DNA from 4 places in the Pantoea sp. X-Soil-TKNS-1211 genome. Region 4 is predicted to be linked to each of the others. Evidence: predicted binding sites of a transcription regulator. Region 4 holds the regulator's gene; each other region holds the start of a gene.
What was found. The regulator Fur, encoded in region 4, represses iron uptake genes when iron is present. The targets are predictions, from matches to a motif close to ATAATAATGAGAACNACTATCAA.

Region 1: AC6I8W_RS21395 (TonB-dependent siderophore receptor) is a predicted target of Fur. The motif match lies at 2,199-2,221, and genes of this name have one in related genera.
Region 2: exbB (tol-pal system-associated acyl-CoA thioesterase) is a predicted target of Fur. The motif match lies at 3,009-3,031, and genes of this name have one in related genera.
Region 3: efeU (iron uptake transporter permease EfeU) is a predicted target of Fur. The motif match lies at 6,660-6,682, and genes of this name have one in related genera.

The regions. Positions count from the first base shown of each region.
Region 1 covers NZ_AP035954.1:197,883-205,814, forward strand. Annotated here, with positions in the region: gene AC6I8W_RS21395 (TonB-dependent siderophore receptor) at 1-2,154, opposite strand, end outside; gene AC6I8W_RS21400 (ABC transporter substrate-binding protein) at 2,791-3,687, shown strand; gene AC6I8W_RS21405 (amino acid ABC transporter permease) at 3,684-4,607, shown strand; gene AC6I8W_RS21410 (amino acid ABC transporter ATP-binding protein) at 4,600-5,361, shown strand; gene AC6I8W_RS21415 (molybdopterin-dependent oxidoreductase) at 5,395-7,680, shown strand; gene AC6I8W_RS21420 (MmgE/PrpD family protein) at 7,727-7,932, opposite strand, start outside.
Region 2 covers NZ_AP035953.1:3,746,553-3,754,484, reverse strand. Annotated here, with positions in the region: gene AC6I8W_RS17640 (TRAP transporter large permease) at 1-1,225, opposite strand, end outside; gene AC6I8W_RS17635 (TRAP transporter small permease) at 1,241-1,747, opposite strand; gene AC6I8W_RS17630 (TRAP transporter substrate-binding protein) at 1,797-2,774, opposite strand; gene exbB (tol-pal system-associated acyl-CoA thioesterase) at 3,119-3,844, shown strand; gene exbD (TonB system transport protein ExbD) at 3,850-4,272, shown strand; gene AC6I8W_RS17615 (MFS transporter) at 4,516-5,832, shown strand; partial or broken gene AC6I8W_RS17610 (Csu type fimbrial protein) at 5,880-6,856, opposite strand; gene AC6I8W_RS17605 (fimbria/pilus outer membrane usher protein) at 6,853-7,932, opposite strand, start outside.
Region 3 covers NZ_AP035954.1:336,665-344,596, reverse strand. Annotated here, with positions in the region: gene AC6I8W_RS22030 (FUSC family protein) at 1-845, opposite strand, end outside; gene AC6I8W_RS22025 (substrate-binding domain-containing protein) at 1,198-1,911, opposite strand; gene AC6I8W_RS22020 (ABC transporter substrate-binding protein) at 1,880-2,950, opposite strand; gene AC6I8W_RS22015 (TonB-dependent receptor) at 3,124-5,235, shown strand; gene AC6I8W_RS22010 (ABC transporter substrate-binding protein) at 5,250-6,257, shown strand; gene efeU (iron uptake transporter permease EfeU) at 6,701-7,932, shown strand, end outside.
Region 4 covers NZ_AP035953.1:1,295,942-1,303,873, forward strand. Annotated here, with positions in the region: gene glnS (glutamine--tRNA ligase) at 1-761, shown strand, start outside; gene AC6I8W_RS06170 (hypothetical protein) at 997-1,392, shown strand; gene fur (ferric iron uptake transcriptional regulator) at 1,451-1,897, opposite strand; gene fldA (flavodoxin FldA) at 2,254-2,784, opposite strand; gene ybfE (LexA regulated protein) at 2,911-3,186, opposite strand; gene ybfF (esterase) at 3,355-4,119, opposite strand; gene seqA (replication initiation negative regulator SeqA) at 4,367-4,909, shown strand; gene pgm (phosphoglucomutase (alpha-D-glucose-1,6-bisphosphate-dependent)) at 4,935-6,575, shown strand; gene kdpE (two-component system response regulator KdpE) at 6,614-7,288, opposite strand; gene AC6I8W_RS06210 (DUF2517 family protein) at 7,530-7,730, shown strand; gene AC6I8W_RS06215 (YbgA family protein) at 7,882-7,932, shown strand, end outside.

The sequences.
Region 1 (7,932 bases), on a different replicon from region 4:
CGGCTCGTTATAGGTTGATGCACCATCGTTTTCACGATAAACCCGCTTATCAAACAGGTTGTTGATACCCGCGTTGGCACGCAGATTTTTGGTGATATCGTAATTTACGTTCAGGCCAAAAATGGAGTAGGGGCTGATTTCTCGATTAGAAATGGCACCCGACTCGTTACGGATCTCGGCGTACTGGCGCGGTTTCTGACGGCCATACTGTGTCCAGTTGATATTGGCATCCAGCTTCTCGGTGACCTGCCAGTCCAGCTGTGAGTTGATGGTGAATTCAGGGATCACCGACAAGGGGTTACCGGTCTTCTTACTTTCCGAACGGAACATATAGGTCGCGTTGGTGCGCCACTCCAGCGTATCGCGGATCACCGGGATAGTCATGTTGCCTTCCAGACCTTCGACAATCGCTTTGCCGCCATTCTCCCAACGCAACACGTTGTATCCATTTGAGGTGTAACCTACGGCCTCGTCACCCGCGACGATTTTATTTTTATAATCATTGCGGAACCAGGTAATACCGGCGGTGTAACCCTCATTATGGAACTCAATACCCACTTCTTTATTGACGCTAATTTCCGGATCCAGGTTCTCATTACCCAACAGATAGCAGCTACCGGTAGAAATACCCACCGGGCAACCATTGCCACGGGTAGAGAGTAAATAACCTTCAGTGGATTGATACAGGTTCGGTGCTTTAAAGGCGCGAGCGATACCGGCTTTCAGGGTGAAATATTCGCCGAGTCCCTGAGAAATATTCAGGCTCGGACTCCAGTTAGCACCGAATTTATCGTGATAATCGAAGCGCAGACCAGGAATGATCTCGGTGCTGTCGGTGGCAGCGATATTATCTTCAAAATAAAGGGAACTGATGGTGGCACTATTTTTACTATTGCGCGAGGCCGGATTACCGGAAACCCCATCAATAATCACGCCGGACGCATCGGTTGCCGTCATGGACGCGGGATCATTCAACTCATCACGATTCCACTCCGCACCCAGGGTAACGGTTTGATCAACCAATAACTCCACCGGGAAATTAACCTCACCACCCGCACGATAACTTTCGAGGCGGCTGGTTGCGTAATCGTTGCTGTTGATCATTCCTTCAACGCGGCCTGTCGACCCTTCTTGCAGGCGGGTATTGTTGGTTTTCTCATAGTTAAAATTAAGTTTTGAGGTACCCCAGTCCCAGATGCCGTTATAGGTCAGCCCATAACTCTGGCGGTACATCCGGTTAGTTTCATCACCATACAGTGATTCAACCAAGCCATCCGGGCTGATGTTGCCGTTGCTGTATTGCGTATCACCCGCATAGATATTGCCCTGGCGGCTATAGCCATAGCTAAAATCGACAATTTGCAGTGGGGTGATTTTCCAGGATAACACCGTGTTGATGTCTTTATTTCGTACACCCTCGCGGCCTGCGGCATAGGAACCGTTTTCTGCGGTATTGATGTTGTAAGCATCCGCATCGGTTTTATTGATGTTGCCATACAGACGCATGGTCAGCGCATCGCCTGCCAATGGTCCGCTCAGGCTAAAGTTTGCGCGCTTGGTCGCCCCTTCTTTATCATCTTCCGGCTGATTGGTGAACAGCGACAATGAACCGTGCCAATCGTTGGTTGGGCGTTTGGTAATGATATTCACCACGCCGCCAGCGGCTCCCGACCCGTAGCGCGATGCAGCCGGACCACGGATGACTTCGATGCGATCAACCATTTCGGCAGGCACCCAATTGGTATCGCCGCGCGTATCACGTTCACCGCGCCAGCTATATCGCACGGAGTTGCGCGAGCTAACAGGGACACCATCAATCATGATCAAGGTGTTTTCTGGACCCATGCCGCGAATATCGATCTGACGGTTATTCCCCCGGCTGCCGCTGGCGCTGTTGCCGGTGAGGTTTACGCCTGGCATTTTACGAATAATGTCGGACAAATCGTTAACTGGAGGACTTTTCCGAATGTCTTCTGCTGTGATGGTTGAAACCCCCGGCTGTTGCTTCAGTTCCTCTTCCGCCGTGACGATCATCGATTCATCGTCAGCCAGTTTTTCAGTTGGCTCCTCATTGGCGGCATAAGCTGACGTACTCAGCAGGCTGGCCAAAAACAGCGCGACAGGTCGCTTTTGGCTACATCTGGTTACATTCACTTAAGTTTTCTCCCTGATATGTTAACGTTTGTAAGTAAATGCGCATGATAATGAGAATAATTATCATTGTACATATTGAGTAAGGAATCTCCCTGGTTTCTCCTCAATTGGTCAATAATCATTCAATTCTCATGGGGAAGAGCGATTTAATTACAACATACAGAAAGTTGGAATAATTCCTGACGTTGCTGATAATTGTTGCGCTGTTCTGAGTAAATTTTGCTGCGGAGAAATTTTATCAGGTACCCAGGGTTATTTGGTGATGGACGTTTGTCCTCGCGCGTTTTGCGATCGCTTAGAAAACATGGTTATGTCTAAGAATAAAAAGAGAGGTGAGTGCTGCTTTTGTAGCCCATTGATTCTCTGCCAAAATCCCTGTAATTCCGCTGCTGACAACAACTCCGTGCCCTCTGGGACTCACTGAAAAGCTCTATTGCCAGTTTTCGGCAATAGATATCTGTTTTTCGCATTTGTGATCCCTGCATATATTCACTGAAAATGACGCCGGGACATTACGAGGATGAATAAACCCGTAAGGCACAAAATAAATGTGGCTTATGAGGTGAAAAATACATCGCTACCTCCAATGCCTTTTCCCGCTGGGAAAACATTTTAAATATCAGGAGAAAGGTTCCAGTGAAATTCGCAAAAGGAATGACCCTTTTCGCACTTGCTCTGAGTGCGCACACCACGTTTGCCGCTGAACAATCTGTTCCCACCGACAGCTCAGTCCATGTTAAAGCCGATCCGGCGCTGAAAAGCCTGTTACCTGCGGATATCGTGAAACGTGGCTACATTGTTGCCGGAACCAACCCCAACACGCCGCCGACCACTTTCTATAAAGAAGACAACAAAACCCTGGCTGGTCGTGAAATCGACATTATGAATGCGGTGGGCGAGCGCCTCGGTATTCCGGTGCACTGGCAAGATACCGGCGGTTTTGACAACATCATTCCCGGCCTCAAAACCGGTCGTTATGATGTTGCGTTATCAAACATCAACGCCACGCCGACCCGTCTGAAACAAATTGATTTTGTTGGCTATTATAACGCCAGCCTGTTGGGCATTATTTCGCAGAAAGACGCCAATATCCCACCATTCAAATCGCTCAGCGATGTCTGTGGTAAAGAAGTCGGTGCCGGTTCAGGTACCACTCAGGTAACACGCCTGGAAGAAGCCAGCAAAGCCTGTGAAGCCGCTGGCAAGCCACCGATTAAAGTGTCCGTGTTCCCGGATCGTCCGGCAGGTGTACAGGCTGTCGTCAGTGGACGTGTCCCGATGTTCCTCGGCCCGTATGAAGGTCTGCTGTGGCAGGTCAAAGTGATTAAACCTCTGACCATGAGCGGCGAAATCACGGTTAATGACGCCCCAGTTTCAGTTGCTTTCCCGAAAGAGTCACCACTGGAACCGGCTGTTCAGGCCGCCCTGAACTCCTTAATTAAAGATGGCAGCTACAAGAAAATCCTTGATAACTGGGGGATTGGCTTTGGCGCTGTGACCGAAGCTAAACGCAACGAAGAGATCTTTAAATGAGTGATTTTCACGACCACACCGACGATCTGAAGATCGTCGGCAAACGCTACTACGGACGCTGGCTGAGTGCGCTGGTGGTACTGTTGTGCGTGGTGGCGATGGCGCACTCCATGATCAACAACCCGCGTTTTGAATGGGGGGTGATTGCGGAGAACTTCACCGGCCCGTCCATTTTGCAGGGTGTATTGATGACACTGCAACTCACCGCGATTTCCGTGGTGTTGGGGTTTGCCTTCGGCACGGTACTGGCGTTGATGCGTTTGTCATCCAACCCGGTACTGGTTGCGGTGAGCTGGGCTTATACCTGGTTCTTCCGTGGTGTGCCGATGCTGGTACAGCTGTTTCTCTGGTACAACATTGCCGCGCTCTATCCCAAAATTGCGCTATCGATCCCGGGATTGGGTGAGATCTGGAGCGCGCAGTCCAACTCGCTGGTGAGTCCGTTCAGTGCGGCAGTGATCGCGCTGGTTATGCATCAATCCGCTTATGCGGCAGAAATCGTGCGCGCGGGGATTCAGAGTGTCGGCAATGGTCAGTTGGAAGCTGCCCGTGCCCTGGGCTATCGTCCGGCGCAGATCTTCCGTCATACCGTATTGCCTCAGGCGATGCGCGCGATTATGCCGCCTGCCGGTAACGAAATTATCGGGCAGTTGAAAACCACGGCGGTAGTTTCAGTGATTTCGCTTCAGGACGTGTTGTTTTCCGCGCAGATTATTTACCAGCGCACCTATGAAGTGATCCCGCTGCTGTTGGTCGCAACCTTATGGTATCTGCTGATGACTTCGGTCCTGTCGATTGGACAATATTATGTCGAGCGCTATTTTGGTCGCGGCGTGACACGTCGTGAGAAGCGCAGCCTGTGGCAGTTGCTGCCACGTTTTTCTGCCACCAAGAGCGAAAGGAGCGTGAGCAATGGCTGAGGCAATCGCGCTGCGTAAGGTGACCAAACGTTTCTCCGGTGTCACCATCCTGGATGAAGTCAATCTCGATATTCCGGCTGGTTCAGTAACGGTGATCCTGGGCCCCTCCGGTTCCGGGAAATCGACGCTACTGCGTTGTATCAACCATCTGGAAAAGTTGGATGGCGGTACCATCCGTATCGGCGGCGAAATGGTGGGGTATAAGCAGAAAGGCCAGGCGCTGCACGAACTGAGCAGTGGCGCTATTGCACGTCAGCGTGCGGAAATTGGTATGGTCTTTCAGCAGTTTAACCTGTTTCCGCATCGTACCGTGTTGCAGAACATCATCGATGCCCCGATGCGCGTTAAAAAACAGAGTCGCCAGCAGGCCACCAGCAAAGCGTTGGCATTGCTGAAGCAGGTAGGCCTGTCTGGTCGTGAAGAGGAATGGCCGCAAAATTTGTCCGGTGGTCAGCAGCAGCGTGTGGCGATTGCGCGTGCGCTGGCAATGGATCCGGGCGTGATGTTGTTTGATGAACCCACATCCGCACTCGATCCCGAACTGGTGGGTGAAGTATTGCAGGTGATTAAACAGTTGGCGCATTCCGGTATCACTATGGTGATCGTCACACACGAAATTGGCTTTGCCCGTGAAGTGGCAGACAACATCGTGTTTATGGAAGGCGGCAAGATTGTCGCGGCCGGTCCAACTCAGCAAGTATTCGACGACCCGGAAAACGGGCGTGTCAGAAACTTTATTGCAACGGTGCTTTAAGCACCGTTTTTCTTTTTTTAGCCAGGAACAATGATGACGCAGAAACCGGTAATGCACAGCGCACACTGGGGGGCCTTTCATGCCCGACAGCAGGGCGATCAACTCACCATTGAGCCATTCCACCGCGATCCCGATCCCAGCCCGTTGTTACAAAACTTCCGTCGCGCCCTCAATCACCCGGCCCGCGTGGCGCGTCCGATGGTACGCCGTGGTTGGCTGGAAAATGGCCCCGGGCCGGATCAACGCCGTGGTAACGATGATTATGTTGCCGTCAGTTGGGAAGAAGCCTATACCCTGGTGGCAAACGAATTAAAGCGTGTTGGCGACAACTATGGCCCGGAAGGCATTTTTGGTGGCTCTTACGGTTGGTCGAGCGCGGGGCGTTTCCACCATGCGCAAAGTCAGGTGCACCGTTTTCTGAATACTACCCTTGGCGGCTATGTCCGTTCGGTTAACAGCTACAGTTCCGGTTCGGCGTCTGTATTGTTGCCGCATATCGTTGGCGATATGACCGAGATTGCCCGGCGCGGCGTCAGTTGGGAAGAGATCGCCCAACACAGCGACGTCGTGCTGGCCTTTGGCGGTCTGGCGCTGAAAAATTCGCAGGTTGCCAGTGGCGGCTTGAGTGAACACACCGAACGTGGCTTTATGCAGCAGGCCGCACAGCGCGGTACTCGCTTTATTTCTGTCAGTCCGTTGAAAAGTGATCTGCCGGATGAAGCGCAGGGGGAGTGGCTGGCGCTGCGTCCGGGAACTGACGCGGCGTTTATTCTTGGCGTGTTATCAGTCCTGATTGAAGAAGGGTTGACCGATGAAGCCTTCCTCGCGCGTTACACCGTCGGCTGGCCGCAGATGGTGGCGTATATTCGCGGCGAGGAGGACGGTACGGTACGCGACGCCCGCTGGGCTGCGGCGATTTGTGGTGTCGATGCGGCGTTTATCAGCCAATTTGCCCGTAAGCTACCGGGCAAGCGCGTACTGGTGACGGTGGCGCATGCCTTGCAACGTGCCGAACATGGCGAGCAGCCGGTATGGTTGGGGCTGGTGCTGGCGGCGGCATTGGGGCAACCCGGTTTGCCCGGCGGTGGTTATACCTACGCGCTCGGCGCGCTCGGTCATTACGGTAAGCATCATAATCTGGTCAGTTTCCCGGCTTTGCCGCAGGGCAAAAATGGTATCGATCGCCTGATTCCGGTGGCGCGCATCGCGGATATGCTGCTCAACCCCGGGACGCAGTTTGACTACAATGGCCGCCGTCTGACCTATCCGCATATCCGTCTGGCTTACTGGGCGGGTGGCAATCCGTTCCATCATCATCAGGATTTGGCTCGCTTACGCCAGGCTTTTTGCCAGTTGGATACGCTGATCGTGCATGAAATTGCCTGGACGGCCAGCGCCAGACACGCCGACATTGTGTTGCCCGCCACCATGACGCTGGAACGTGAAGACATTGGCGGCGCGCCGACCGATCGCCATTTATTCGCCATGCAGCCAGTAGCACAACCTTACGCTGAAGCGAAAGATGATTATGTGATTTTCAGTGAACTGGCTCGCAGACTCGACAAGGAAGCGGCATTTACCGAAGGTCGCGATACCCGTGGCTGGTTGCAGCATCATTACCAGCAGTTGCAGGAAAAACTTGCCACGCATCAGGTGACACTTCCGGAGTTTGACCAGTTCTGGCAACTGGGTGTGCTGGAGCTACCGCAGTTGAAGGACGGTGGGCGCATGATTAACGCTTTTCGCGCCGATCCTGATGCCTCACCGTTGCCGACGCCCAGTGGGAAAATCGAGATCTACTCGGCGACCATCGCCAGTTTTGCCTACGAAAACTGTCCCGGACATCCGGTATGGCGTGAACCGCAGCAACAACCGAACGATGAACATCCGTTTTGGCTGATCGCCAATCAGCCTGCCACGCGTCTGCATAGCCAGTTAGATTTTGGTGATTATAGCCTGAGCGGTAAACGTGATGGCAGGGAGGTATGTAGCCTGAATCCGCTGGATGCGGCTCGATTAGCCATCAATGATGGTGACATCATTGAGCTATACAATCAGCGGGGACATGTGCTGGCCAGTGCACGCGTCACCGATACCATTATGCCTGGCGTGGTTCAACTGCCGACCGGTGCCTGGTACGATCCGGTTGATCCCACCGCCGCACGGCCGCTGTGTCGTCATGGCAATCCCAACGTGTTGACGCTGGATATTGGCACCTCGGCATTAGCTCAGGGCTGTAGCGGGCAAATTACTGTGGTGCAGGTGAGGAAGTACGCCGGGGAACTCACGCCGGTGCAGGCGTTTATTCCACCTTGCTAAGCCATCCGTAGCGGCGCGATAAATCGCGCCGCTACGCTGAACATATTTATGCTCGCAACAATTCAGCTAACGTTTGCAAATCTTCCGACGTGCTCAAGGCGCAACTCCCCAGTATCAATGCCTGGTTTTCCGGCGTTTCCTGCCCCAGCGCCAGCCGCAGTTTCCCCGCCACATCCACCGCATCGGCCAGTGATTCCTGACGGGTACGACGTTGACGCAGTTGCGTACCGCCTTTAAGTGACAATGTCACCT
Region 2 (7,932 bases), 1.9 Mb from region 4:
TCAGTACCAGAAACAGCATGCAGTAGAACGGCAGCATTGCGCCGACCACCTGTTCAATCTTCTGTTTACTGACCGCGCTGGCAACGAACAATACAGTGCCGACTGGCGGGGTGATCAGGCCGATGCCGAGATTGGTCATCATGATCATACCAAAATGCACTGGATCAACGCCGAGCGCAGTCGCAACCGGCAGCAATACCGGTGTCAGGATCAGAATGATCGGTGCCATATCCATCAGCGTCCCGATCACCAGCAGCAGTACGTTAATACACATCAGGATCACATACTTATTGTCCGACAGGCTGGTAAAGGCTGCGGTAATCGCGGTGGGCAGTTGCATAAAGGTCATCACTGCGCCGAAACCGGCCGCGAAGGCAATCAACACCATCACGATGGTGACGGTTTTGATGGTGCGAAACAGCAGGATGTGCAACTGGCTCCACTTAAAGTCACGATAGATAAACATGGTAACGAAGAATGCCCACAGACAGGCAATTGCCGCCGACTCCGAGGCAGTGAAAATCCCGGACAGAATGCCACCGAGAATGATGACGATGGTGAACAATCCCCAGAAGGCATCAAAGAAGATCTTCAGCGCCTGGCGAAACGGGATCGCTTCTCCCTTGGGGTAACCGCGTTTACGCGCGAAGCCAAGGCACATTACCATCAGACATCCACCCAGCATCAACCCGGGCAGAATACCCGCGACAAACAGCGAGGAAATGGTCACCACACCGCCGGTTGCCAGGGAGTAAATCACCGAATTATGGCTAGGGGGCGTCAGCACTGCCTGTACCGATCCGCTGGCGGTGACCGCCGCCGCGAAATCACGCGGATAACCTTTCTCCTCCATTTGTGGGATCATCACCGAGCCTATTGAGGCGGTATCTGCCACCGATGAACCGGAAATAGCACCGAAAAAGGTTGAGGCGACGATATTCACCAGCGACAAGCCGCCACGAATAAAGCCGACGAAGATATAGGCAAAATTCACCAGCCGTCGCGCAATGCCGCCTTCGGCCATGATCGCGCCCGCCAGAATGAAGAATGGGATGGTGAGTAACGAAAACTTATTGATGCCGTTGGTCACCTGGATCACCACCGCTTCCAGCGGCAGATCGATCCACCAGGCACCGATAAAGGCGCTAAACCCTACCGCGAAAGCGACCGGAAAGCCGACTAACAGTAGCAGGACGAGGCTGCCAATCAGAATAAGTGCGTCCATCGTGATGCTCCGAAGTTAGTGAGTGCCGCCGAGGCTGACAATGGGACGCTGGCTTTGATCGCCACTTAGCAGGCGTTCCAGAACGAACAACAAGGTGAAGACTGTCCCAATCGGGATGGGCAAATACATTTCGCCGTAAGTCACATCCGGCAGAGAGGCCAGCGGTTGGACCCACATCGCCTCGCACAGGTTGTAACTGGCACGAAACAGAATCAAACATAAGACGATCAACAGCAGATTGCTTACCAGCAGAGCCCATTTTTGCCCGCTCGGCGACAGGCGGTCAGTGAGCATAGAGACACTAATATGCGTACCGGCACGCAGCCCGACAGGTGCGCCAATAAATGTAAATATCACCATGCAGATAATGGCGATCGGCTCCGGCCAGGAAAGCGCGCCATTAAGAACATAGCGCGCAAAAATTCCGATCGGGATCACCGTAACCATCATCATCAACGCGATGGCAGCTACCCACATGCACACCAGGTACAAGACATCCATCCAGCGGGAATATGCGTTCATTATTGGGGTCCTGATAGTGACGTCACGCCCTGGCGTGACGTCAGGTGAGTTATTTCACGTCGGCGATCTGCTTCATCAGATCCTGATACTTACCACCAAACTGATCCCGAACCGGCTGGGTGGCTTTGACAAAGTAGTCACGGTCGATTTGCTGGAAAGTGACACCGCCAGCTTTCATTTTGTCGATCGATTGCTGAGTGTAAGCGGCCCACAACTGGCGTTCTTCATTCTGCGCTTCCGTCCCCAATTTTTTCAGCAGAGCTTGATCGTCAGCAGAGAGACGATCCCATACCGGTTTTGAGAACAGGATCATTTCCGGCTGAATAAAATGGCCAGTGAGGGTGTAGTATTTCGCGACGGGCAGATAGTTATGGGCAACAAAGGTCGGCGGGTTATTTTCAGTGCCATCGACGACGCCGGTTTGCATGGCACTAAACACTTCACTCACGCCCATTGCTACCGGATTAGCTCCCATCGCTTTCAGTGTGGCAAGTGAGATCGCGCTGTTTTGCACACGGATTTTCATCCCTGCCAAATCCTCGGGCTTAGTCAGGGGCTTTTTGGTGATCATGTTACGGGTTCCGGCATCGGTCCAGCCGAGGAAAATCATGCGAGCATTGGGATCGCTCTCGAATTTTTTGACGATCTGCGCACCAACGTTGCCATCCAGAACCTTATGCATATGGTCTTCATCGCGGAAGATATAGGGTAGGGTGAGAATGCCAGTTTCCGGCGCGATAGTAGTCACAGGAGCCAGCGAGACGCGGATCATATCGATCGCACCCAGTTGTACCTGTTGCAGGGTCTGATCTTCATCGCCCAGCACGCCACCGGCATACACCTTCATCTCCAGACGGCCATCGGTGGCCTGTTTGAGTTTCTCCCCCATATGTTCCAGCGCGACTACGGTGGGATAACCGGCGGGCTGCACTTCCGCCACCTTAAGGACTTTGGCCTGAGCGCCGCAGGCCAGCAGGGCGATCATGGAGGACAACGAAACTGCGAGTAGTCGTTTTTTCAGCGTCATTTTTTGCTCCAGCAAACAGGTATCGAAATCGGACAGTGCAACGGCACCGTTAAAAGGCAGGGCTGGCTCAGAATAATGAAAAAAGAATGGTGAAAAAGTGGGCAGATGTTGATTGAATGAAATGCATCACATTTTGAAACGTTGTTTTAATAATTTTATACGGTGCGTCACATTTATAAAACCTCTTCACAATGGGAAGAAACTGTGGTGGAAAAACGCACTTTTCGTTTGTAAATAGTAATGAGAACTACTATCAATTCGGCAAGCTAATTTGTTATGATCCGGCGCTCGATCGTGAATTGTGCAATTGAAGTTGGAGATGCAGCGTGGTAGCCAGTGATTTGATGCAGACGGACCTCTCCGTTTGGGGCATGTATCATCATGCCGATATCGTGGTAAAGGTGGTAATGATTGGCCTGCTGATGGCCTCTGTGGTCACCTGGGCAATCTTCTTTGGTAAGTTTGCTGAGTTGACTTCAGCGAAGCGCCGTCTGAAACGCGAACATATCGCCCTGAGTGATGCGCGATCGTTAGATGACGCCTCCAGTACTGCCGCCAGCTTCAAAGGTAACAGCCACAGCGCCGTGTTGCTCAACGATGCACAGAACGAGCTGGAACTGTCAGCCGGTGTTGAAGACACCGACGGGATTAAAGAGCGTACCAGCTTCCGCCTTGAGCGTCGTGTTGCGGCTTTCAGCCGTCATGCCGGTCGCGGTAATGGTTTCCTCGCCACTATTGGTTCGGTTGCTCCCTTTATCGGTTTGTTCGGTACAGTATGGGGCATCATGAACAGCTTTATCGGTATCGCGCAAACACAAACCACCAACCTGGCCGTGGTAGCACCTGGGATTGCGGAAGCGCTGTTAGCCACCGCGATTGGTCTGGTCGCTGCGATCCCGGCTGTGGTTATCTACAACGTGTTTGCCCGTATGATCGCCGGTTACAAAGCGTCACTCGGTGATGTCGCGGCGCAGGTACTGCTGCTGCAAAGCCGTGACCTCGATCTGGGAAACGTGACTAACGAAGTGGCTCGTCCGGCGGCTGCCGCACAGAAACTGCGCGTAGGGTAATTGCGATGGCGATGCGTTTAAACGACGACCTGGAAAGCGATGGCGAAATGCATGAAATCAACGTGACGCCGTTTATCGACGTGATGTTGGTTCTGCTGATCATCTTTATGGTGGCTGCACCGCTGGCAACCGTGGATGTTCGTGTCAACTTGCCCGCTTCCACCAGTGCGCCGCAACCGCGTCCGGAAAAACCGGTCTACTTGTCGATTAAAGAAGATAATCAGGTCTATATCGGCAACGACCAGGTAACCAAAGAGACGCTGGTGAATGCGCTGACGGCGCAGACGGAAGGCAATAAAGAGACCACCATCTTCTTCCAGGCCGACAAATCAGTCAGTTATGAAACCCTGATGTCGGTGATGGACCAACTGCGTGAAGCCGGATATTTGAAGATCGGCTTGATGGGTATGGAAACGGTGAAGAAGTAATCGCACTGAAAGTTATGAGGGCGCCCTAATCGGCGCCCTTTTTGTTATGGGCGCTGTGACCAGCCAAACAGGAAAACCGCGAATCGGGAAGATAAACGGGCAATTGTTCTGTAGATCAACTTTGTTAATGTTTGGTTACCTATAACCGTACTTTTGTAAAGTGCAATGGTGAAGACGATCACATTCATCAGCAGGGCGTCACGCTAAAAGGGACTTTCCGCATGGAAGACACTGGAAAATTCTATGAGCTCACCTTCTTCTTTACAAAAGTCATCGCAGAGCGGTGCCAAAACAATCTTTAGCGTAACCAGCGGCAACTTCCTTGAAATGTACGATTTCATGGTGTTTGGTTATTACGCGACCGCCATTGCGAAAACCTTTTTCCCGGGTGATGACCCTTTCGCGTCATTAATGCTGACGCTGATGACCTTTGGTGCCGGCTTCCTGATGCGTCCGTTAGGGGCGATTGTGCTCGGTGCTTATATTGACCATCACGGTCGCCGCAAAGGATTGTTGTTAACCCTCGGCATTATGGCGCTGGGTACGCTAACGATTGCCGTGGTGCCAGGTTATGCCACCCTCGGGGCGGCGGCACCGGTGTTGATTCTTATCGGTCGTTTATTGCAGGGCTTCTCCGCCGGGGTTGAATTGGGCGGTGTATCGGTTTATCTGGCTGAGGTGGCACCGAAAGGGCGTAAAGGCTTCTATGTCAGTTGGCAATCCGGCAGCCAACAGGTAGCGGTGATTTTTGCGGCCTTGTTGGGACTGGGGTTGAACCATCTGTTGGAAAAAGAGGCGGTGACCGATTGGGGCTGGCGTATCCCGTTTGTCATTGGCTGTATGATTGTGCCATTCCTGTTCTGGATTCGGCGCATGCTGGAGGAGACCGAAGCCTTCAGCCAGCGCAAACATCATCCGACCATGCGCCAAATTATGCGCTCGGTGGGACAAAACTGGGCGCTGGTATTAGCCGGTATGCTGATGGTGGTCACGACCACGGTGATGTTCTACATGATCACCGCGTTTACCCCGACATTTGGCAAAACGGTGCTGATGATGAGTGACAAGGATAGCTTCCTGGTGACGTTATTTGTCGGCCTCTCCAACCTGTTTTGGTTACCGGTAATGGGATCGTTGTCGGACCGTGTGGGCCGCCGTCCCTTGCTGATTTTCTTCACCATCCTGATGATTCTCACCGCCTGGCCGGTGCTGCACTGGCTGGTAGGATCGCCGACCTTTGCCCATCTGGTGGTGGCTGAACTTTGGCTATCATTCCTTTATGCCAGCTATAACGGGGCGATGGTGGTGTATCTGGCGGAGATCATGCCAGCGGAGGTGCGCGCATCCGGTTTCTCACTGGCTTACAGCCTGGCGACCGCGCTGTTTGGTGGCTTTACCCCGGCCATTTCCAGCTACCTGATTCACGCCACGGGTGATAAAGCGATGCCCGGCGTATGGCTGTCGTTCGCGGCGGTGTGCGGTCTGGTGGGGACGTTGCTGATTGGCCGGATGGTGAAGCAGTATCGCACGCGTCACAGCCCTGCGGCGGTCAATGCCTGATTATTCCTGTCGTAGCGGCGCGATTTATCGCACCGCTACAGAAGAATTTAAAACGACAAATCCACCACCACGCTATCCGTGTAATTACCGGCTGCCGGGGTATTCTGCGAGGTCAGAATCTGTGCGGTGTAAGTATAACCGCGCGTCAGGCCATCGGCGCTGACGGTGGTTGAGGTACTGCTGCCCCAGCGATCCGTACCGGTCGGCCCCAGCGCGTGGTGGTGGTGGTTCCCTGATAGATGTCATAGCTCAACCGATTGGTGCCGCTCGCCATGTTGCGCACACCATTAGCCGCGTAGCTGCCATTACTCAATCCCACCGTATAGGTGCTGCCTTTGCTGCACACCACACTGATAGTCTGCTGCACGGTGGAAAAACTGCTGACCAACGGCGCACTGCCAAAGCTAACATTAGGGGCGGTGATAGTAGTGCAATCATTCGATATCACCACCGTCACTGTGATCGGAATGGTGCCGGTGCCAGTTTGTGGTGTCAGGCAAAGACCCGCTATGCCAAGGCTGGTACAGATGTTATAGGTGACGTACAGGTTAAGTGTCGCGGTATAGGTGCCTGCCGCCACCGTCTGCCCCGTCACTGTCTTCAGATACACCGGTAAGGCAAAGTTCAAACTGCCAAACAGACCGGCAAGGTTCGCCAGCACCGTCTGCGAAAAGGTATAGGTTGATCCCCCTACGGTGAGTTCTGTCGCGCAGGAACTGTCCATACACAGGCGGAGCGGGATGTTATCGCTGCCGGTATCGCCGCTGCGTTTCAGGGTGCCACGTGTGCCATTGACATTTGAAGCGCTGGCGAGCTGGAAAGTGATTTGGTTGGACCCTAATAAGGTCAGGGCTGAACCCGCGCCACAGTTCACATTCGCGGTGGTTGACGTGGAGCTGATGGTTGAATTGGCCACAAAGGTGGTGACCGAGCCAAAGCTGGCGGTGGAAGCGGGCAGGCTACAGGCGGCTTGCGCCAGACCTGGCAGTAGCAGCAACGTCAGCAGGATCAAAAATTTTTTCATGGGGAGATGCCTGAAGTGGAGTTTTCGCTATTCGGCAGTGCGGCACCGGGTGAGGGAGATGGCAGCGCGCAGGTGAGTGGACCATAGGTTTTCAGTGCTTGCGGTTGGCCGTTGGCGATCGTAAGTTCAGTACGGCAACGACGACCGTCGGGCGTGGTGACCTGAATCGGGTTGCTCGCCTCCAGGTTCTCCATCCAGGCGATACCATCCCAGCCGACATACTCGGTGGCCTGTCCGGCGCGCAGCACCTGGCTGGAGACCGGTAACGGCTTCCCGTCGCTATCATGCAAAATGACGCTGGCGGAACGCAGTTTCTCCACCGGGAAATTCAGCAGATAGCCGCTCTGGCGCTTCACGGCGAAACGTTGCTCAACACGTGGGGAGGTCATATCGGCGGGCAGATCCAACGTATCGATATCGTATTTCGCCGCGTAATAGCTGCTGATGGAGGGCACCAGCAGATAACCTTCTTTGTCGGTGCGTCCCATTGACTGGTTTTCGTAGCGGATGTTGACGTCGGGATAGTTGGTTTTCACCAGCACAAAGGCATCGTTGATCTGATTGGCAACGAACAGGCGGTTATCCATCAGCACCAACGCACCACTGAAATCAGCCCACTGGGTGGTGTTATCGTCGTCGCCATAAAAGCCTGCCGAAGTATCCACTTTGTTGTTGCGATAGCGCAGGCTGCCCTGGCGATAATCCCCGCTGTTGCCACCCTGATTGGCCCAGGACGCGTCCCAGGAATAACCGCCGTCGCTGGGCATGGCACGTGACAGATAGATCCGTTGGTTATTTTCTCCCTGCTGGTCGCGCTCCATACTCACCGAGGCGCTACCCTGTTCGCCGAACGGGATGACCAATGAGATGGCTCCGCTCCATTCCCCTTGCTGCTGGTCGCGACTGGCGGAAATATACAGGCTGCTGTTACCCCAGAGATTTTTACTCCATGACAAATTCCACAGGCGTGTGCGTTCGCCATCGCCGCTATTGATATCGAGATATGCCAGTCCGAGACTGCCGTATTGATTCATCGACACGCTGGCGGTGTATTGCGCACTGCGCCGCGCCAGAGA
Region 3 (7,932 bases), on a different replicon from region 4:
ACCGCTTCGCCATCATGCAACCACAGCAAAAACTGGCGAAAAGTTTGTGCCACATTTTCCGGGAAGCTGATGTGCAGTTCTGACAAGCGTTGCAGGCGGATCTCGATGGCGATCAGGGTGGGGATCAAATAAGAAAGATGCTGATACTGCACGCTGACCAGACGAATCAGCTGCCGTGCCGCATTCCCTTCATAAACGCAGTGGGTGATCAGAATCTCCACCTGCTGCGGGTTGGTGGCCATGCGGATCAGTATGTCATCGCGTTCCGGTGATTTCGCGGTCGGGATACCGGAGAGCAGATCGCCACACAGTTTACGCGCGTTGAGATACCACTGGCTGACGCTTTGTTCCAGCAGGCTGCGCATTGAGACCGGGAACAGTAGACCATGCACCAGGCTGCTAAAGACGATACCGAGGGTAATTTCCTCAATACGTGACAACACCGTGCTGGTAATGCCCAGCGGGGTGGTGACTTCCGGGAAGCCCATGATGGCCGCGCTGTAACCGGCCAGCATAAAAACGTAGCTTTTCGGGGTTCGGTCATGCAGCGACAGATACAGACAGACGCTGACCCACAGCGAGACGCACAGGCTGAACAGCAGGGGATGCTCAACCGTAAGCGGAAAAATAAAAAAGATAAACACCCCACCCAGCAGCGTCCCCAGCAAGCGGAACACCGATTTGGAGATGGTGGCGGCGGAATAGAGTTGCGACGCGACAAACACGGTGGTCACTGCCCACGCCGGTTTATCCAGATTCAGTTCCAGTGCGAAGTACAATGCCAGAAAGGCGGCCAGACAGGTTTTAACAGCAAAAAAAACGGCGTTTTTTGAAAACCACGGCATGACAGTAATAAGACCAGCAGACGCTAAGTGCGGCGTATCCTGCCAGAATATAAAAACCACTCACCTCGATAAATACGACAAATTGTTTCGTAATAAAAAAAGATGTTTTTAAGGGGTGATCAATTGAGAGCTAATTATTAAATTTCCCTAATGCGGGAAGTGACACAAAAGGCAGGGGAATGGCTCAATCTGGTGCTATTTTGTGCATCTTTCAGTCTTTACGGGGTTTTAACCATCCCCGGCCATCAGTACAGTAAATGTGATCTGGATCATGTTTTTCTGGATAACCCCGGTCAGCGTGAAATCACCATAAAATAATTTCGCGCTGACTGAGGCTTTTCCCTGCGCCAGATCAAGCCATTAACGGCGAAAATCCGTATTGGCAGAAAATCTGTTGTGCGACAGATGATTGCAGAAATTCTGCCAGTGGCTGTGCCGACGGCTGACAAAGTGCCCAGGCGTATTCAGCCTGAATGTTATAAGGCTGCGGAATGGGGAAGATGTGCAGCTCAGGAAACGCCGCCAGTCGCGGCGCATAGCTGGCGTAACCGATAAACATCTCCGCATGGCCCTGTGCCAGCAGCCATCGGGCGGCCAACTCGCCAGCCGGGATGTTCAGGCTATCCGGCCCACCCACCAGGCAGCGGGCTTTACTCTCCAGTACGCGGCCAATGCCAGCATGACGCTGCTCAATGGCGGCAAACAATTGCCAGGTATAGTCACCGGAAGGATCGCTACGCGGTGTTGAGGTAGCGAGCCGCAGGTCAGGGCGGGTCAGCACGCTTAACCAATCCTCTCCTGCTGTGACCCTGTCACGTTTTACCGTCAGGCACAGGCTGTTGGCGGCAAAACGGCCCGTCTGCTGTGCCAGCCCGAGCTGGAGCAAATTTTCCGCGTGGGCCGTATTCGCGGAAGCGAACAGGTCACAGCTTTCTCCGCAGGCGATACGCTCACGTAACAGACCCGCCGGGCCAAAATCAGTGTCGACTGGCGGCCCCCAGGCCGCCATCAACGCCGGCCACACGGGGCGCAGGCTACCTGCTGCCAGTACGCGCAACGTGGTCATGATAGGATGTCCGGTAAAATTGTTGATACCAACGATCGGCTTCCTTCTGCATATCAATGTCGCGGAATTTTTCCGGATACAGTTTCTTCGCCATCCACAGTTCGCCCAGCCCGATGGCTTCTGGCATCGGATAACCCCAGGCTTTCACATATTCCGGCATCAGCCAGACGCGATGGTTCTTCACCGCATCGATAGTCTGCCATTGCGCGCTGTGGGTGATCTCATCCACCACCTGCGGGTAGCGGTCTTGCACAAAAATCACCTGCGGATTCCAGGCAATCACCTGCTCCATGCTCACCTGTTTAAAACCCTGAAGGGTGGCAGCAGCCACATTTAACGCCCCGGCGTGCGCCATCATCAGCCCGGTATATTTTCCGGCACCGTAGGTGGTGAGATCCGGGTTCGCCATATAGGCACGCACCCGTTGTTGCTCAGGAACGGAACGCAGACGATCGGTGACCAACTGACGACCGGCAAACGCGGCAGCAATCAACGTTTTGGCCTGCGCCTGCTTGTTGACCACGTCACCAATCAGGGTGATGCCTTCCTTAATGCCCTGGTTGTACGCCAGCTCCTCATCCTGCATGGCGGGGTTGATTTTGCCCTGCTGACCGGCGTCATCATGACGCAGCGAGATAGCGATCACCGGTATCCCCAGCGCGGAAATTTTATCGATCATCTCTTTCGGTGCGTAGTTGGTAACAAACACCACCTGGGGGCGCAGCGCCACCAGGCTCTCCACATCCACATGAGTGAGATCGCCGAGCATCGCTTTATGGTTCAGCTCTGGCACCAGCGTGGCATAGCCATCGCCGAGTTGTTGTTTCCAGTTGGCGAGAATACCGACGATTTTGTCGGTGGCATTGAGCTGCACCAGTAAATTGAGGGTTTGATGTTGTAGCACCACCACGCGATCGACCCGATCAGGAATGGTCACCTGGCGGCCAATCTGGTCAGTGACCACCCGGTTGGCAAAACTGTGTAAAGAGGTCAGTAGTAATACGCCAGTTAAGGCGTAGCGGAAAAAAAGGCGGTTCATAGTGGCTCCTGGTATCGATATGTACAGGAGTATATAGCGATGGGTGGGAGGGGGATATATAACATTGCCCTTTTAATTTTTATCGATATATAATAACTTACATAACGACAATAATAACCTTTCAAAACAATACCATAAGTAAACATTTTGTTAATCCAGGCAATGGCAAGGTCATGAAAATTAAACCGCGCAACACCCCGCTTATCAGTTTAATTAGCGTCAGCATACTGATGGCAATTCACGCCCAGGCGGCAGAACAGCCCGAGCTCACCGTCATTGCATCGCCAAATCAAACGCCATCATCGGTGGATAAAAAAGCCACGTTGGGTAATTTGGGCCGCCAGGAAATACGGAATACGCCCTGGGCGGTGCAAACCGTTTCACCGCAATTAATGAAACGTCAGCAGCTGAAAAGTATCAGCGACATTTACCGCTATATGCCTTCGGTGCAGGGTGATGGTGCGCGCCCGCAAACGCGTGGTATGCAAGGTAGCGTGGTGCAGAACAGCATGATCGACGGATTGAATGTGGTCTCCACCACCGATTACGCCGCCGAGCAGTTTGACCATCTGGAGGTGCTGAATGGTCTGGCCGGTTCGCTATATGGACCTGCCAACCCAGCCGGATTATTCAATTTTGTCAGCAAACGTCCTGGCGATAGCCCGCAACATAGCGTCACTGTCGGCGCGGGAACCGGCATCAGCCATCTGCTGGCGGGGGATTTCAGCGGCCCGCTGGATGATAAAGATCGGCTACGTTATCGCCTGAATTTGCTGGATGACGAAGGCAATGGCTACGTCACAGGCAGTAAAAAGCGTCGCCAGTTGGTCAGTCTCGCGCTGGATGCCAATCTCAGCGATCAGACGGTGCTGGAAACCAACTTCAGCTACTACCACTTCTACGACAAAGGGTTACCCGGCAAGTTTGCGCTGGGTAGCGGCCTGACATTCCCGGCCGCGCCCAATCCGAAAACCGCCCATCTCGGCCAATCCTATGCAGGAGACAATAACCACACTTTGACGGCGGGCGTGCATCTGAAACACGATTTCGACGGCAACTGGCAAGGCGAGATAGGGGTATTGCGTCAAATCGCCGATCGCGAATCGACGGCGGTGACTAACACCTTTACCGACAATCAGGGGCACTACACCACCACCACCTCATCCGCCACTGCGAGCCGCTTCACCATTAACAGTTATCTGGCGAACCTCAATGGCGAAGTGGATACCGGCTGGATCCATCATCAGATCTCCACCGGGTTGCGGGGTTTTGTGTGGAAAAACATGAACCCAAGGGCGGGGGGCACTTCGACCCTTGGAAGCGCTTTGCTGGATAATCCTCAGGCGTTTGCCGAGCCGGATTATCCGGATTTTACCGATCGCTACCATTCGGCGACGGCCACGCAACACGCCTTTTTACTCAGCGACAATCTGGCGTTTTCACCGCAGTGGAGCCTGTTGCTGGCGGGCAGCGAAGGCCTGCTCAGCTCGGCCAATTACAGCAAAACCGGCAGCCGCAGCAGCGAATCGTCAAACAGTGGCTTTAGCGGCTCGGCCAGCCTGATGTATAAGCCGGTTGATCCGCTGACGTTGTATGTCAGCTATGCCGACAGCCTGCAACAGGGCGACACCGCGCCAGCTACTGCCAACAATGCAGGCAACATTCTGGCACCGTATCGTAGCCGTCAGGTTGAGGTGGGGAGCAAGCTGGCCGTCAATAAGCTGCTGCTGACCGCCGCGCTATTTCAGATCAAACGTCCGTATGCCTATACCAACGCCAGCGGTGACTATGCGGTGGACGGTGAGCAGCGTAACCGCGGCATTGAGCTGATGGCGGATGGCGACGTCACCGACCGTCTACATGTTTACGGCGGGATGACCTGGCTGGATCCGCGTCTGCTGAAAACCGCCAGTGCACAGACGGACAATAAACAAATCGTCGGTTTGTCGCGTTATGTTGCCAGCCTGTTCGCCGCCTACGATCTGCCGATGTTGAGCGGCACCGATATTCACGGCGGCATGCATTATGTCGGGCGTCGTAGCACCGATAACCAGAACGATGGCTGGGTCAGTGGTTACACCACGCTGGATGCGGGGGCGGCGTGGAAGACGCAGATGTTCAACACCGCCACCACCTTCCGTCTTGATGCTACCAACCTGACCAATCGCCACTACTGGACCAATATTGTGCCGGGTGGGCTGAACGGTTATAGCGGTTCCGGCTACGCCAGCGCGCAATTGGGCGATCCGCGCATGGTTCAGGTCTCGATGCAACTCAATTTCTGACCGGGAGCGAGGCAATGTTGAAAACTTTCTGCGGGCTGGCGCTGCTGGTGATAAGCAGCATTGCTCAGGCACAAACGGTGACGGACGATGTTGGGCAGCAGGTGGTGATTAGCCACCCGGTGACGCACATTGCCGATGCCTGGTTTGCCCATCATTCGTTGCTGATGACGCTGGGGGCGGCCAACCGTATTGTGGCGACGGTGAACCATCCAGCCGATCGACCCTGGATGTTTAAGGTGCAGCCGTCGTTGTATCAGGCGTTACAGGCGCACGGTAAAACCTTCTCCAGTGAGGCGCTGCTGGCGCGACATGTCGATGCGGTGTTTGTCCCAGCCCACGATCCTGATGCCGAGTCGTACCGGCTGGCGGGGATCCCAGTGTTGGAGATGCAATTTGATGACTTCGCCTCGCTGAAACGCTCCCTCACCATCACTGCGCAGGTGGTGGGGACGGCTGACGCCGAGGCGCGCGCCGTGGCGTACAACCAGTATCTGGACCAACAGATTGCCCGCATTCGGGCGAAAACGCAGCAACTGAGCGCTAGTCAGCGACCGCGCGTGCTGCATATCCAGTCACTGCATCCGCTGAAGGTGGACGGTCGCGATACCCTGATCGATACCTGGATTACGCTGGCGGGTGGGCGCAATGTTGCGGCGGGTATCGAGGGCAATATGAAGCCGATCTCCCCGGAAGAGGTGATCCGCTGGAACCCGGATGTGATCATCATTGGCGCAGGGGCGGGAACCCTGGCAGATTCTGATTACGCCTCGCTGTTTAACAGCGTCAATGCGGTGAAAAATCATCGGGTGTGGCAGAATCCGGCAGGGGTGTTTCCATGGGATCGCTATGGCACCGAGGTAGCGCTACAGATTCAATGGGCCGCAGCCAGACTGCATCCCGAGCTGTTTCCCGATCTGGATATCATCGACGCCACGCGCGATTTTTATCGTCAGTTCTACGCGTATCGATTGAGTGCCGCTGAAGCCGGGCGGATCTTACAGGCGCTACCGCCTGCAATCTAAAACCGCAGCGAATACAATGCTACAGGAAATGAATCAACAATTTTAAGCGTAAAGAAAGTCACACTTATTGGATCAATAATTCAGCAATTAAATAAAATTACAAGTCATATCAAGCTGTTCCCTTTACATATCTCTACAATCAACAAAATAACCACCGGGGAGGGCGGCGTCTCTCTCCCGGTTGCGTAGCGGCGCGATTTATCGCGCTGTTTTTTTGGGGTTAAAATCGCGCCGCTACGTTGTGTCTTTTAACGAGGAAGCCTTAATTCTTAAGGTTAACTTAATGTTGAGATGTTGCTCACATCAGAAAGCAAAATAATATCTGGCAATGTCAGGGACAAATAGAGTTTTTCCTTTTTTTACTATGCTGGTTAGCGGGAATGTTTATTATTCTCACGGGGAGTGATACTAATAATTATTATCATTTCGCTTTTGGCACCTGTTTGGGAGCACTCTACTTGCTGGCGACGTTCATTATCGCATTGCGCGAAGGCCTTGAAGCCGCATTAATCGTAGGCATTATCGCCGCTTTCTTACGCAAAAATGGCAGGCCACTCACGGCGATGTGGCTGGGCGTCGGTTGTGCTGTGATTCTCTCCCTGGCCGTGGGTTTTGTGCTGAATCTGACCGAAAACGCCTTGCCGCAAGCGCGACAGGAAATGATGGAATCCATCATCGGTCTGGTGGCGGTGTTTTTCGTGACCGGCATGGTGATGTGGATGAACAACCATGCTCATAACCTCAAGCGCCAGTTGGAAAGCGAGGCGGCTGAGGCCATCAGCCGTTCCAGTGCGCTGGCGCTGACCAGTATGGCGTTTCTCGCGGTATTGAAAGAGGGCTTCGAGACCAGCGTATTTCTGCTGGCGACCTTTTCCGCTGCCCAATCAGCTGTCTGGGCAGCGGTGGGCGCGGTGTTGGGCTTGCTGGTGGCGGTGCTGGTGGGATGGGGCATCTATGTCGGTGGTATCCGTATTAACCTGTCTCGCTTCTTCCGTCTGACGGGTTTGTTCCTGATTTTGGTGGCGGCCGGTTTAATTATCTCTGCCTTGCGCAGTGCGCATGAGGCGGGTTGGTTAAACACCGGTCAGCAACGCATCGTCGACTTGAGCTGGCTGGTCACGCCCGGCACCGTGCAGTCAGCGTTGATTACCGGTGTACTCGGTATTCCGGCTGATCCCCGTCTGGTGGAGTTTGCGGGTTGGTTTATTTACATCGTGGTGGTGGCGGCGATGATTTACTGGCCCGCCCATTTACGTCCCGCACCGAAGCGGGCGGCACAGTTTACCGCCGTGACCGGCATGGGTCTGATGATTACCGCAGTGCTGCTGTTCTTCCTTTATCCGGCACCGGACGTGGAGATCCCCGATCAAATCCCGCTGGTCAGCCGTACTTCGCAGCAATCGGTCGGCCATATCAGTAGCCAGCCCGGGGCCGGTAAACAATTTGCGGTCACTCTCGATGGGCAACCGGCGGAGACGCTGGTGGTGCCTGCCGATCAACTCAGTAAAGTCACCACGTCGGGCCGTCAGGAGTGGCAAGCGAGTTTCAGCTATGAACCCTCCGATGCTCACACGCCGTTGACACTGGATGAGGTGATGGACGCCTATGGCAACCGCATTCCGGTTGGTTTAAGCCCGGCACAACATCCTGGTCCTTATGACGCCAAATGGACGGT
Region 4 (7,932 bases):
GCGCCGCATCGATTCGCGAGTTCTGCCTGCGTATCGGTGTGACCAAACAGGACAACATCGTTGAGATGGCCTCGCTGGAGTCATGTATCCGTGACGATCTCAACGAGAATGCGCCGCGTGCGATGGCGGTGCTGGATCCGTTGAAGGTGGTGATTGAAAACCTGCCTGCGGGTCATGAAGAGATCATCACCATGCCAAACCATCCGAACAAACCGGAAATGGGGACGCGTGAAGTGCCGTTCAGCCGTGAAGTGTGGATCGATCGCGCGGATTTCCGTGAGGAAGCCAACAAGCAGTACAAACGTCTGGTGCTGGGTAAAGAAGTCCGTTTGCGTAATGCTTATGTGATTCGTGCCGAGCGCGTGGCAAAGGATGATGAAGGCAATATCACCTGTATCTACTGTACCTGCGACGTCGATACTCTGAGCAAAGATCCGGCTGATGGCCGTAAAGTGAAAGGCGTGATCCACTGGGTTTCTGCGATCCATGCGCTGCCTGCGGAATTCCGTCTGTATGATCGCCTGTTCAGCGTGCCAAACCCGGGTGCGGCGGAGGATTTTCTCACCACCATCAACCCGAATTCGCTGGATATCAAACAAGGTTTTGTTGAGCCAGGTCTGCGCGATGCAGTAGCGCTTGCGCCGTATCAGTTTGAACGTGAAGGCTATTTTTGCGCGGATAGCGTTTATTCGCAGCCATCCAGGCCGGTATTTAACCGCACCGTTGGTTTGCGTGATACCTGGGCGAAAATCGGCGATTAATCCTTTTTGTCGTTTTCCCCATATCCTGATAAAAGGGCGAGAAATCGCCCTTTTTTATTGGCTGTAATTCAAGGTTAGCCATCTTTTATGCTGTGGGTTGTGAAACGTGCTTGTTACCGGGATTTGAAACTAATCTGACTTTAGCAGAATTAATCCATTTGCCAGTGTTAAAAACTTTTTTTCAGGTAGGCTATGCGCTCTCAGACGTTGCTCCGCGGGTTATAAAGGAAAAAAAATGACAAGTCTCGCTCAGGAAGCCAAACATAGCGTAGTGGTATTACATCAGCTTATCGAACGTATTTTTAATCAGTCAGAAAATACAGACGACAGCATTGAACTGTTCCTTTCGCACTTTCACCCGGATTTCAAAATGGTGACGCCGCAGGGTAAGCAATTGGATTTCAATGCAATGGAAGTGCTGTTCCGTCAACTGCGTGGCCAGCGTGAAGGAATGCGTATTGCTACCAGCGAACATGCCATCATCTCGCAGCAAAGCAAGGAAGTGACGATTCAGTATCGTGAATTGCAAATGATGAACGGCACCAACCAGAGCCGCATCTCGTTGGCGGTCCTGGATTGCAGTACCTCCATTCCACGCTGGCGATATTTGCAGGAAACGCTGGTGTTGTGATGCAGCGATAAAAAAACCGGTGCCTGGGCACCGGTTTTTTTATACTGCATAGCACATTTTATTGCTTGTCGTGGAGCGTCTCGTCTTCGCGGCAGTCTCCTAACGCACAGTGGCCGTACAGATACAGGCTGTGGTTAGTCAGTTTGATCCCATGACGTGTGGCGATTTCGCGCTGACGGGTTTCAATGGATTCATCGCTGAATTCAATCACTTTGCCACAATCCAGACAGATCAAGTGGTCATGGTGATGCTGCTGTGTCAGTTCAAAGACGGATTTACCACCCTCGAAGTTATGGCGGGTGACGATTCCCGCGTCATCAAACTGGTTAAGAACGCGATAAACCGTTGCCAGACCAATCTCTTCGCCCATGTCGATCAGGCGTTTGTACAAATCTTCCGCGCTGACGTGATGGCATTCGGGTTCCTGAAGCACTTCCAGAATTTTCAGTCTGGGTAGCGTGACTTTCAGGCCAGCCTTCTTCAATGCGGAGTTGTTGTCAGTCATGCGGATATTGTCCTGTTACTTAGCTAGTCACTTGCGGCGCAGGGCCTTGAATGTCGATCACGCGCATTCTCATTTGCGTCTCATTATAGAACTCAAGCAGTGAAATGAAAACCAAGGGAATATCCTGAAAATCACCAGTGGCTGTAAGGAAAAGTGTCTCTAACGCCGGCGGGGATCATGCAGGTCTTTGTTTCCATTTCACTCAGCCTCATTCTGATGCCAGAGGAATAAGCGGATGACCGTTATGGGTATTCTACAGAATTGCGGGAAAAAGTTAAAAAACAGTAGCTATTATTTTTATAGGAAATCCCTTTAACTCAATGTGAGCCAGCGCCCACATTGAGGAGGGCAGGGGATCAGGCTTCGATGATCTCTTTCAGTTGCAGCTCATCGAAAATCTGTTTCACCCACTTATCAACACGTTCGTTGGTCAGCTCAGGCTGACGATCTTCGTCGATGGCCAGGCCAAGGAAGTGTTTATCATCTGCCAGACCTTTAGACGCTTCGAAATGGTAGCCTTCGGTTGGCCAGTGGCCAACAATCACCGCACCGTTAGGTTCGATGATATCGCGGATGGTGCCCATCGCGTCACAGAAGTATTCTGCGTAGTCTTCCTGGTCACCGCAGCCGAACAGCGCAACCAGTTTTCCATTGAAATCAATCTCTTCCAGCGTCGGGAAGAAATCATCCCAGTCGCATTGTGCTTCGCCGTAGTACCAGGTCGGAATGCCCAGCAGCAGGATATCGAATGCTTCGAGATCTTCTTTGGTGCTCTTGGCAATGTCATGCACTTCGGCCACATCTTTACCCAGTTGTTTCTGGATCATTTTTGCAATGTTTTCAGTATTGCCGGTATCGCTGCCGAAGAAAATGCCTACGATTGCCATGAGTTAAGTAACCTCTTAAATCCTGATTAGGAGTTGAATGCACAGTTAAGCGAATGATAGCAGACCGGGCAAAGTGGCGGAACTTGTAAAGCCGTGACTTTTGTTCCTGCGTGCGGTCTGCACGTGTTACGACAGTTTGAGTTGCGCCAGCAGCATTTGTTCAATCAATTCACTACGGCTGATGTTTTGCTGCTCTGCCAGAGTATTGAGCGCGTCAACCGCCTCACTACTCATTTTCAGTTCCACGCGCCGCAAACCACGTACTTTGTCGCGTTTCAGCTGATTGCGCTTGTTAATGCGCAACTGTTCGTCACGCGTTAGCGGACTGGTTTTGGGACGACCGGGACGTCGCTCATCAGCGAAGAGATCGAGCGTGGTACGGTCAGTTTGTTCTTTTGCCATTTTTTGTAAAACTGAGTGGGCGCGAACGGCGGAAAGGCGCTGCGCAATTTATACATTATCGGCCCTGCCACGGTGAAAAAATCATCCGTGGCAAATTTTTAGCGCGACATCATACTCCAGCACCCCTTGCGACGCCAACCTTAAACGGTCTACGGCAAGCTTTTGCTTTTACAGTACAAAAAAGCGGCGAACCGCGCGTAAAACCGCCTCAGGCTTTTCGGCATGGACCCAATGACCTGCGCCACTGATGACGTGCGCATGTGCCAGAGGGAACTGCCGCAGCAGTGCATCGCGATGCTGATTATCCAGATAAGGTGACTCGCTGCCGCGGATAAACAATGCCGGATGCGGCCAGGCCGGGACCTCTTGCCAACCGGAGATGGTGGCGTAGTTATCCCACAACACCGGCACATTGAAGCGCCATTCCCCATCCTGGAACGACTTAAGAATGAACTGAATCACGCCCTCTTCAGTAAGACAAGTACGCATCACCTCGGCGGCTTCACTGCGTCGCGTCACACCCGCAGCGCTCACCGCACGGATGGCGGCGAAAATCTCATCATGGCGACGGGTCTGATAATCCACCGGTGCGATATCAATCATCACCAGCTTTTCAATGCGTTCCGGCGCAATGGCGCTTAACGTCATGGCAATTTTGCCGCCCATCGAATGACCGATGACGCCAACACGGTCGAGGCCTTGGGCGTCGAGGGTCTCAACGATATCCTGTGCCATCGCCGCATAGTTCATCACGTCGCTGCGCGCGGAGAGACCGTGATTGCGCACATCCACCTGCAAGGTGGGGCGAGCATCACGCAGGCCTCGCGCCAGCACACCCAGGTTATCCAGGCTGCCAAACAGGCCATGAATTAACAGAATGGGAGGGGCATCAGGGGCAGATTGTTCAGTTTGCAGACGGGCATTCAAAATCATGGCAAAGTTCTTACGGTTGTGGGCTGCGCTTAGGTTATCATGAATCCACCTGTCCAGGAGCCAGCCTGGTGGGCATTAGGGCATATTCCGACTTTTGCCCTGAAACGATGCCAGCGCTATCGGCCGCCTGGGATTTAACTTTATAATCCTCATGTTAGAGCCCGCTCACATTTTGCACGGCAGGATTTTGCTAAGGCCTTTGCAGAAATGCGTGGTTCTGTCATTTGCCAGAATCGTACGGAAAAAGATGAAAACGATTGAAGTTGACGAAGAACTCTACCGTTATATTGCCAGCCATACCCAGCACATTGGTGAAAGCGCCTCCGAAATTTTGCGCCGCATGCTGAAGTTCACTGCCGGTCAGAGTGCCCCTGCAACCCCTGCTGTGGCTCAGGCTGCGGCAAAAGAAGCCCAGCCAGTTGTGACGCAGGCACGTCCGCAGGATCGCGTTCGCGCGGTACGTGAGCTGTTACTTTCCGATGAGTATGCGGAACAGAAAAAGGCGGTTAACCGCTTTATGCTGGTGTTGTCAACGCTCTATCGTCTTGATCCCGCAGCCTTTGCGGATGCCACGGCGTCACTGCAAGGACGCACCCGCGTCTACTTTGCCGGTGATGAGCATACGCTGCTGCAAAATGGCACCCATACTAAGCCGAAGCATGTGCCCGGCACGCCGTACTGGGTGATCACCAATACCAATACCGGTCGCAAATGCAGCATGGTGGAACACATCATGTTAGCCATGCAGTTCCCGCAGGAACTGACAGAGAAAGTTTGCGGCACCATTTAAACCGAAGCGTCAGGGAGAAGCGCCAATGGCCAATCACCCCCGTGCCGGGCAGCCCGCCCAGCAGAGCGATTTGATTAACGTTGCACAATTAACCTCTCAGTACTATGTCCTGAAGCCGGACGTGGACAACCCTGAACATGCGGTGAAATTTGGTACTTCCGGTCACCGTGGTAGCGCAGGACGTCACAGTTTCAACGAAATGCATATTCTGGCGATCGCGCAGGCGATCGCGGAAGATCGTAAGAAGAACGGCATCACCGGTCCGTGCTATGTCGGGAAAGACACCCATGCGCTGTCTGAACCGGCGATTCTGTCGGTACTGGAAGTGCTGGCGGCGAACGGCGTGGATGTGATTGTGCAGCAGGACAACGGCTATACGCCGACACCGGCAATCTCCAACGCAATCCTTGAGCACAACAAACGCGGTGGTGCACTGGCGGATGGTATCGTCATCACCCCGTCGCACAACCCGCCGGAAGATGGTGGCATCAAGTACAACCCGCCGAACGGTGGCCCGGCCGATACCAACGTCACCAAAGTGGTGGAAGATCGTGCCAACCAACTGATGAAAGCGGGTCTGCAGGACGTGAAACGTCTGCCACTGGATCAGGCGTGGGCCAGCGGCCATATCGTCGAGCAGGATCTGATTCAACCGTATGTTGAAGGGCTGGCGCAGGTCATCGACTTCCCGGCGATTCAGAAAGCCGGCCTGAAAATCGGTGTCGATCCGCTCGGCGGCTCCGGTATGGCCTACTGGCAGCGTATCGCTGAGCATTACAAGCTTGATATCACCATTGTGAATGATGCGATCGATCAGACCTTCCGCTTTATGCATCTGGATAAAGATGGCGTGGTGCGTATGGATTGCTCGTCAGAGTGTGCGATGGCGGGCCTGCTGGCTTACCGTGACAAATTCGATCTGGCTTTCGGTAACGATCCCGATTATGACCGTCATGGCATCGTGACGCCAGCCGGTCTGATGAACCCGAACCACTATCTGGCGGTTGCGATCAACTATCTGTTCCAGCATCGTCCGCAGTGGGGCAAAGATGTCGCCGTGGGTAAAACCCTGGTGTCCAGCGCGATGATTGACCGCGTGGTAAACGACATCGGTCGCAAGCTGGTGGAAGTACCGGTTGGTTTCAAATGGTTCGTTGATGGCCTGTTTGACGGCAGCTTTGGCTTTGGGGGTGAAGAGAGCGCCGGGGCATCCTTCCTGCGTTTCGATGGCACCGCCTGGTCCACCGATAAAGACGGCATCATCCTGTGTCTGCTGGCTGCGGAAATCACGGCGGTAACCGGTAAAAACCCGCAGCAGCATTATGATGAGCTGGCCGCGCGCTTTGGTGCACCAAGCTACAACCGTTTGCAGGCAGCGGCGACCTCGGCACAGAAAGCGGCACTTTCTAAGCTGTCACCCGAAATGGTGAGCGCCGACACGCTGGCAGGTGACCCGATCACCGCACGCCTGACGGCGGCACCGGGTAACGGGGCTTCGATTGGTGGCCTGAAAGTGATGACGGAGAACGGCTGGTTTGCGGCGCGTCCGTCCGGCACCGAAGATGCCTACAAAATCTATTGTGAAAGCTTCCTCGGCGCAGAGCATCGCCAGCTGATTGAGAAAGAAGCGGTAGAGATCGTGAGCGAAGTGTTGAAAAACGCCTAAGCGCAGCGAAAGGGAAAAAGGCGCGTAATGCGCCTTTTTTATGGCATAAATCGATAGCCAATGCCGGTTTCGGTCAGCAGATGGCTCGGTTGGGTGGGGTTGGCTTCCAGCTTCTGGCGCAGATGCCCCATATAGATGCGCAGATAGTGGCTATGCTCCACCGCATTTGGTCCCCAAACCTGGTTCAGCAGTTGACGTTGTGTCAGCACTTTACCGGCATTGTTCAGCAGCAGGCTGAGCAGCCGGAATTCGGTCGGTGTCAGATGCACCTCTTCGCCAGCACGCAGCACACGTCGTGCGGCCAGATCGACCGTGACCTCACCAAAACTTAATACCGGTTCGGGCTGGCTGCCCTGATGACGGCGCAACGCCACTCGTACCCGTGCCAGCAATTCGCCAATACCAAAGGGTTTGGTGAGATAGTCATCAGCACCGGCATCCAGCGCATCGATTTTATCTTGCTCATCGGTGCGGGCAGATAACACGATCACCGGCATGCTGCTCCACTGGCGCACTTCGCGGATAAAATCATTGCCATCGCCATCGGGTAGACCGAGGTCGAGGATCACCAAATCAGGTTTGCGCGTGGCGGCTTCAATCAGGCCGCGTTGCAACTGCTCGGCTTCCACAATTTTTAACCCTTCACCCTCCAGTGCCAGGCGCACGAAACGGCGGATCTCCTTTTCATCTTCCACGATCAAGATGGTGGTCACACGAACTCCTGCGGCAAAAAATGGATAACAGCCCACTGTAGCAATAAATCGCGCCGACGTCCGTGCGGAAGTTTGTTACTCAGTGGGAACCTGGTGTTTACATTCGTGTAACTTAATTTCAGCCTGACGATGAAATGGACAAAAAAAGATCAAAAAAGTGGTCGGATGAGTAGTAAAATTACACAACCAGGCGTAATATTCGTGTCAGATCACATTTTCTAAGACTCACCAGGAGGCAACCATGTATCAGGCATATCCGTTCTACAAAGTTGTGCTGCGGCGTGCGCTGGTGGTGTTACTGGGGGTGCTGGCGCTCCCTGTGATGCTGTTCCGTGCTGACCGTGCGCGTTTCTACAGCTACCTGCACCGTATGTGGTGCAAAACCAGCGCTAAGCCGGTATGGCTGGCGCAATCTGAAGCGGCAAGCGGCATTTTCTGGTAACGCAGTATCGCTCCCGCTCCACCCGGTGCTTTTCCTGAAGCACCGGGTTTTTTTATGCCAATTTTTCACTCCGCATTCCTTCAGACGCTGTGTTCGCCGTGCATTTCAGCTACACTTTAAACCTGTACAGAATTTATGGAGTTGTACAAGTATGCGCGAAAAAATTCCTGTCGGTATCAGTGCCTGTCTGCTCGGGGATAAT